One region of the Kitasatospora sp. NPDC057940 genome, then DNA from elsewhere that is predicted to be linked to it. Evidence: riboswitches for the same ligand, from Rfam matches in the RefSeq annotation. Region 1 holds a riboswitch; the other holds the start of a gene.
The links. A riboswitch is a leader RNA that binds a small molecule or an ion and turns the genes downstream of it on or off. The one in region 1 is predicted to bind S-adenosylmethionine.

Region 1 (3,400 bases):
TCTTCTCCAGGTCGGCGATGACCTCGCCCAGGGTGGCGCCCTCGGCGGCCACCTCGGCGGCGCCGCCGGTGTAGGTGCGCAGGATGGTGGGGATACGGACGTTGGCGCTCATGGTTCTCCTAGCGGACGGGGCCCAGCGGGGTGGGGGGTGTTCAGGCGGACGCGAGGCCGGCGTCGTGGAAGGACGCCAGGGTCGGGCGGATGACGGCGGTCATCCCGGACCCGGCGACGGCGTCCAGGGTCTTCAGGCCGTCGCCGGTGTTGATCGCGACGGTCTCCTTGGCCGGGTCCAGCTGGCCGGTCTCCACCAGCTTCTTCAGCACGCCGACGGTCACCCCGCCCGCGGTCTCGGCGAAGACGCCCTCGGTCCGGGCCAGCAGCCGGATCGCGTCCACCACCTCGGCGTCGGTGACGTCCTCGACCGCGCCGCCGGTGCGCCGGGCGATGTCCAGCACGTACGGGCCGTCCGCCGGGTTGCCGATCGCCAGCGACTTGGCGATGGTGTCCGGCTTGACCGGGCGGATCACGTCCTGGCCGGCCTTGAACGCCGCCGACACCGGGGAGCACCCCGCCGCCTGGGCGCCGAAGACCTTGTACGGCCGGTCCTCGACCAGGCCGAGCCTGATCAGCTCCTGCAGCCCCTTGTCGATCTTGGTCAGCTGGGAGCCGGAGGCGATCGGGATGACGATCTGCTCCGGCAGCCGCCAGCCGAGCTGCTCGCAGATCTCGTACGCCAGCGTCTTGGAGCCCTCGCCGTAGTACGGGCGCAGGTTGACGTTGACGAAGCCCCAGCCCTCGCCGGCCGGGTCGCCGATCAGCTCCGAGCAGAAGCGGTTCACATCGTCGTAGTTGCCCTCGATGCCGACCAGCTCGCCGCCGTACACCCCGGCCATGACGACCTTGCCCTGCTCCAGGTCGTGCGGGATGAACACGCAGGACTTGAAGCCGGCCCGGGCGGCCGCCGCGCCCACCGCGCCGGCCAGGTTGCCGGTGGAGGAGCAGGAGAGCGTCGTGAAGTCGAAGGCCCGCGCGGCCTCGATGGCGCAGGCCACCACGCGGTCCTTGAACGAGTGGGTCGGGTTGCCCGAGTCGTCCTTGATGTGCAGCTGCGCGGTGAAGCCCAGCTCGCGGCCCAGGTTGTCCGCCTTGACCAGCGGGGTCCAGCCGGGGTTCAGGTTGGGCTTGGTGGCGACGTCGGCCGGGACGGGCAGCAGCGGCGCGTAGCGCCAGATCGAGCTCGGGCCGGCCTCGATCCGGCGGCGCAGCTCCTCGGCGTCCTCGCTGCCGAAGTCGTACGCGATCTCCAGCGGGCCGAAGCACTCCAGGCAGGCGAAGCTCGGACCGAGCGGGAAGCGGGTGCCGCACTCCCGACAGGACAGCGCGGTGGCGGGGCCGAGGTCCACGGATGCGGGTGCGACAGTGTCGATAGCCATGATGGCGGAGGCCTCTCTCCTCATCTTCCCCGTGGCACGGTCGCGCCACAGGCCGGAATTGGCACCTGTCCCGCCGGGGCCTGTCGACAGACAGCCGCGCGAGAAGGTTGCCGGGACGTCAACGGGCCGTTCCCTCAGTCCCTCTGGATGAGCATGTGAAATTGTGGTGGTGCTCAACGGCGACCCCGGCGTGCAAAGGTCCGGCCGCTGTACGAAGACTGTATCCGAAGGCGTCAACCCCGAATGGGATCGTCCGCCACGCGAGATGGCGCGTCCCACCGACCCCGCCGAGGAGAGTCCCGTGCCCGCCGAACCGACCCCCGCGCTGCTCCCGCAGGCGGCGTCCTGGCTGCGCCGCCGCTCGTGGAGCGCGGTCGACCGGCCGGTGCACGCCCTGCTGGAGGCCAAGCGCCGGACCGGCCACACGGTCAGCGTGGTGCTGCCCGCGCTGGACGAGGAGGCCACCGTCGGCGACATCGTCCGCACCATCCGCCGCGAGCTGATGGAGCGCCTCCCGCTGGTCGACGAACTCGTCGTGGTCGACTCCGGCTCGGCCGACGCCACCGCCGCCGTCGCCGCCCGGGCCGGCGCCCGGGTGGAGTACCGCGACGCGATCCTGCCCCGGCTGCCCGCCGTCCCCGGCAAGGGCGAGGTGCTCTGGCGCTCGCTGCTGGTCACCCGCGGCGACATCGTCTGCTTCGTCGACGCCGACCTGCGCGAGTTCGACCCGGCCTTCGTCTCCGGCATCCTCGGCCCGCTGCTCACCGAACCGGACATCCAGCTGGTCAAGGCCATGTACGACCGGCCGCTGGAGACCGAGGGGGCGGTGGTCCCGGCCGGCGGCGGCCGGGTCACCGAACTGGTCGCCCGCCCGCTGCTCAACCTGCACTGGCCGGAACTCGCCGGTTTCGTCCAGCCGCTCGGCGGCGAGTACGCGGCCCGCCGCGCGCTGCTCGAACGGCTCCCCTTCCCCACCGGCTACGGCGTCGAACTCGGCCTGCTGGTCGACGCGCTGGAGACGGTCGGGCTGGACGCCCTGGCCCAGGTGGACGTCGGCGTCCGGCACCACCGGCACCAGGACGGCCAGGCCCTCGGCCGGATGGCCGCGACCATCTACCGCACCGCCCTGGAACGCCTCGACCGCACCCACCGGCTGAAGGCCTCGGCCGACCTCGTCCACCCGCTGCTGACCCAGTTCACCCGCGACCCGCAGAGCCGGGAGTTCACCGCCCACACCCACCCGGTGACCGCCCTGGAACGCCCGCCCATGCACACCGTGCCCGAGTACGCGACCCGACACTGAACACCCACCGAAAGGGTTTGCCGCTCCGGAGCCCCGGCAACGTACCAACCATGGGCGATCTCACGACCGAACGTTCGAGTGTGACCGGCACCGCCCCCGTCCTGGTGGCCTCCAATCGGGGACCGGTGTCGTTCAGCACCGCGGACGACGGCGCGCTGACCCTCCGCCGCGGCGGCGGAGGCCTGGTCTCCGGCCTCTCCGCCATCGACGACCCCGACGCCGTCTGGGTCTGCGCCGCCCTCGGCGCGGCCGACCGGCAGGCCGCCAGGGAGGCCCCGGACGGCCGCCTCGACCTCGCCGGGCACGACGTGGGCGGCCAGGCCGTCCGCATGCTGGACATCGATGCCGACACCTTCGCCCGCGCCTACAACGGCGTCGCCAACTCCACCCTCTGGTTCGTCCACCACCTGCTCTACGCCACCCCCACCGCCCCCGCCTTCGACGCCGGGTTCCGCACCGAGTGGGCCGCCTACCGCGCCTACAACGCCGCCTTCGCCGAGGCGCTGGCCGCCGAGGCCGCCCCCGGGGCCGCCGTGCTGGTCCAGGACTACCACCTCTCGCTGACCCCGGCCCTGCTCCGCGCCGCCCGCCCCGACCTGCGGATCGGCCACTTCTCGCACACCCCGTGGGCCCCGCCCGAGTACTTCCGGCTGCTGCCCGACGA
Region 2 (3,400 bases), on a different contig from region 1:
GCCCCGCCGACCGGGCCCCTCAGCCCTGCTGACGCCCCCGGTCGACCTGCACGGTGGCGACGCAGCGCCCGCCCTCGTTGCGGTAGTCCCACGCGGCACCGTCCGTGACCAGCTCGCGCACGGCGGTCAGGAAGCGGTCGACGTGCTCGTCCGGGGTACCGGCCCCGAAGCTCACCCGGATCGCGTTCAGGCTGCGCTCGCCGGGCAGCGACGGCTCGGGCGCCCCGCACTCGGAGGGGGAGACCTCCTCGTCCCCCAGCAGGGTGCGCAGCAGCGGGTGCGCGCAGAACAGGCCGTCGCGGACCCCGATGCCGTACTCGGCGGACAGCGCGGCCGAGAAGTGCGAGCTGTTCCAGCCCTGGACGACGAAGGACAGCACACCCACCCGGGCCGCCTCGGCACCGAACAGGTTCAGCACCTTGACCTGCGGGATCTCCGCCAGCCCGGCGGTCAGCCGGGCGATCAGCTGCCGCTCCCGGGCCTCCAGCGCGTCGAAGCCCGCCTCGCTCAGCGCCCGGCAGGCCGAGGCGATCGCGTAGGCGCCGATGACGTTCGGCGAGCCGGCCTCGTGCCGGGCCGGGCCGGAGTGCCACTGGACGGCCACCGAGCCGTCGCTCTCCCGGGCCACCGTCCGGGTCGCCCCGCCGCCGGCCAGGTAGGGGTCGGCCGCGTCCAGCCAGTCCGCCCGGCCGGCCAGCACGCCGGCGCCGAAGGGCGCGTAGATCTTGTGGCCGGAGAAGGCGATCCAGTCGACGTCCAGCTCGCGCACCGAGACCCGGTGGTGCGGGGCCAGCTGGGCGGCGTCCAGCACCACCCGGGCGCCGTGCCGGTGCGCCGTCCCGGTCAGCTCGGCGACCGGCCACAGCTCGCCGGTCACGTTGGAGGCGCCGGTGACGCAGAGCAGCTTGGGGCCCTCGGGCGCCTCGGCGAGCGCGGCGTCCAGGGCGGCGACCGCCTCGGCGTGCGAGCGCGGCGCGCGCAGGTAGTGGACGTCGAGCCCGGCGTGCGCCCAGGGCAGCAGCGAGGCGTGGTGCTCGGTCTCGAAGGCGAACACCCGGGTCCCGGCCGGGACGGCCGAGGCGAGCAGGTTCAGCGAGTCGGTGGTGGCCCGGGTGAAGACCACCTGGTCGCCCTCGCGCAGGTCGAGGAACTCGGCGACGGTGCGGCGGCTCTGCTCGAACAGGTCGGTGGACAGCTGGGAGAGGTACCCGGCGCCGCGGTGCACGCTGCCGTAGTAGGGGGCGTAGGCGGAGACGTCGTCCCAGACCCGCTGGAGCGCCGGGGAGCTGGCCGCGTAGTCGAGGGCCGCGTACCCGACCTTCTCGCCGCTGGCGAGCGGGACCTGCACGTCGTGGCCGAGGACGGCGAGGGGGGCGCAGAGTTCAACACGAGGCTGCCGCGCGGAGCGCGTCGAGACAAGGGTGGCGGCGGGCGACGGGTGGGAGACGGACATGAGGATGCACTCCTTCTGGGGGTCTGGGACCCCGGGAGTGCTAAGTCGTCGGGTGTCCGCGCTTGCCGCACGGACGATTTGCCGAGCGACCCGGTCCTCACCCAGGGCACCCCGCCACGGACGGAGGGTTGCCGGACAGCAAGCTGGGGCTTGGCGCTGTCACTCATGACCTGGCCCAGACTCTAGGTCGCGCCCAGCGAGTGGTCAAACGGGCATCCACCATCCGGACAGCCGAGGAGCCCGCGCCGGCGTTCCGGCACGGGCTCCCAAGTACCGCCTCACACCCGGCTGGTGGCCTCCGACCAACGCCGCAGCAGTTCCTGCGCCGCGCCCGAGTCGATGGCCCGCTCCGCCCGCGCCATGCCGGCCGCGAGCTGTTCGGTGAGCGGCGCCTCGCCCAGGTCGAGCGCGACCAGCGCCGCCGCCGTGTTCATCAGGACGGCGTCCCGCACGGCCCCGCGCTCGCCGGCCAGCAGCCGCCGCGCGACCTCGGCGTTGTACGAGGGGTCCGCCCCGCGCAGCGCCTCGATGCCGACCAGCTCGACGCCGACGTCCCGCGGGTCGAAGGCGGTCTCGGTGACGGTCCCGTCCCGCACGATCCACACCTGCGAGGTGGTGGTGATGGTCAGCTCGTCCAGGCCGTCGTCGCCCCGGAAGACCAGGCCGGTCGAGCCGCGCCGGGCGAGCACGCCGGCGATCAGTCCGGCGAGCCGGGTGTCGAAGCAGCCGATCGCGTGCGAGGTGACCTTGGCCGGGTTGGTCAGCGGGCCGAGGATGTTGAACGCGGTCGGCACCCCGAGGTCGCGCCGGGCCGTGGCGGCGTGCCGCATCGACGGGTGGAACTTGGCCGCGAAGCAGAAGGTCAGCCCGACCTCCTCGGCGATCTCGGCGACCCGCCGGGCCGACAGGTCGAGGCGGACGCCGAGCTTCTCCAGCACGTCCGAGGAGCCGCTGGCCGAGGAGGAGGCCCGGTTGCCGTGCTTGACCACCTTGGCGCCGGCCGCGGCCGCGACGATCGCCGACATGGTGGAGATGTTGACGGTCTTGGCCCGGTCGCCGCCGGTGCCGACGATGTCCACGGCCGGGCCGGGGATGTCCAGCGGCTCGGCGTGCGCGTACATCGCGTCCACCAGGCCGGTGATCTCGTCGACCGTCTCGCCCTTGGCCCGCAGCGCCACCATGAACCCGGCCACCTGGACGGGGGACGCCTCGCCGCTCATGATCCGGTCCATCGCCCACGCGGTGGCCGAGCGGTCGAGGTCCTCCCCCTTCAACAGCGCCGCCAGGACGTCCGGCCAGGTGCGGACCACCTGCGCGGGTGCGGTACCACCGTTCGCAGGGTTCACGTTCACCATGGCTGACTCCAGCTGTTGTCGGGTTCCCCGCGTCGGGGGGACGTCCGTACGGATGGAGTCAGCCTATCGACCGGCGGGGTCCCCGCGGCGGCCTCTTCTCTGGTCCTGAGACGGCACCGCTCAGCGGCTGACGGGCGCCCGCTTGGCCAGCCGCGCCCGCAGCAGGGTGGCGACCGCCTCGGCCAGCGCCACCGGGTCCACCGGGCGGGAGATCGCGGCGTCGGCCCGGCTCCAGGCGGCCAGCCAGGAGTCCTGCGGCCGGCCGATCAGCACCAGCACCGGCGGGCAGCCGTAGATCTCGTCCTTGAGCTGGCGGCCGAGCCCGAGCCCGCCGGCCGGCACCGCCTCGCCGTCCAGGATGCAGAGGTCCACGCCGCCCTTCTCCAGTGCCTTCAGCACCGCGGGGGTGGTCGCGCACTCCAGGTAGGAAAGTTCCGGAAGGTCCTCGACGGGCCGGCGGCCGAGTGCCGTCAGCACCTGCTCGCGGGTGTTGCGGTCATCGCTGTAGACGAGGACGGTGAGCGTCTCGTCGGTCGTGTACGCCATGGGCCCTGCTCCCTCAAGTGTGATCCGGACCACGTTCGCCTGATCC

Region 2: it holds a riboswitch for S-adenosylmethionine, as region 1 does, so the genes downstream of both, ACFVTF_RS10300 (aminotransferase class V-fold PLP-dependent enzyme) here and thrC (threonine synthase) in region 1, are expected to answer to the same signal.

Annotation. Positions count from the first base shown of each region.
Region 1 is NZ_JBHVPH010000012.1:5,184-8,583, reverse strand. It holds gene ACFVTF_RS19460 (MoaD/ThiS family protein) at 1-112, opposite strand, end outside; gene thrC (threonine synthase) at 153-1,433, opposite strand; SAM riboswitch class I at 1,451-1,587, opposite strand; gene ACFVTF_RS19450 (glucosyl-3-phosphoglycerate synthase) at 1,759-2,736, shown strand; gene ACFVTF_RS19445 (trehalose-6-phosphate synthase) at 2,787-3,400, shown strand, end outside.
Region 2 is NZ_JBHVPH010000004.1:432,584-435,983, forward strand. It holds gene ACFVTF_RS10300 (aminotransferase class V-fold PLP-dependent enzyme) at 20-1,453, opposite strand; SAM riboswitch class IV at 1,507-1,624, opposite strand; gene trpD (anthranilate phosphoribosyltransferase) at 1,732-2,808, opposite strand; gene ACFVTF_RS10310 (hypothetical protein) at 2,929-3,354, opposite strand.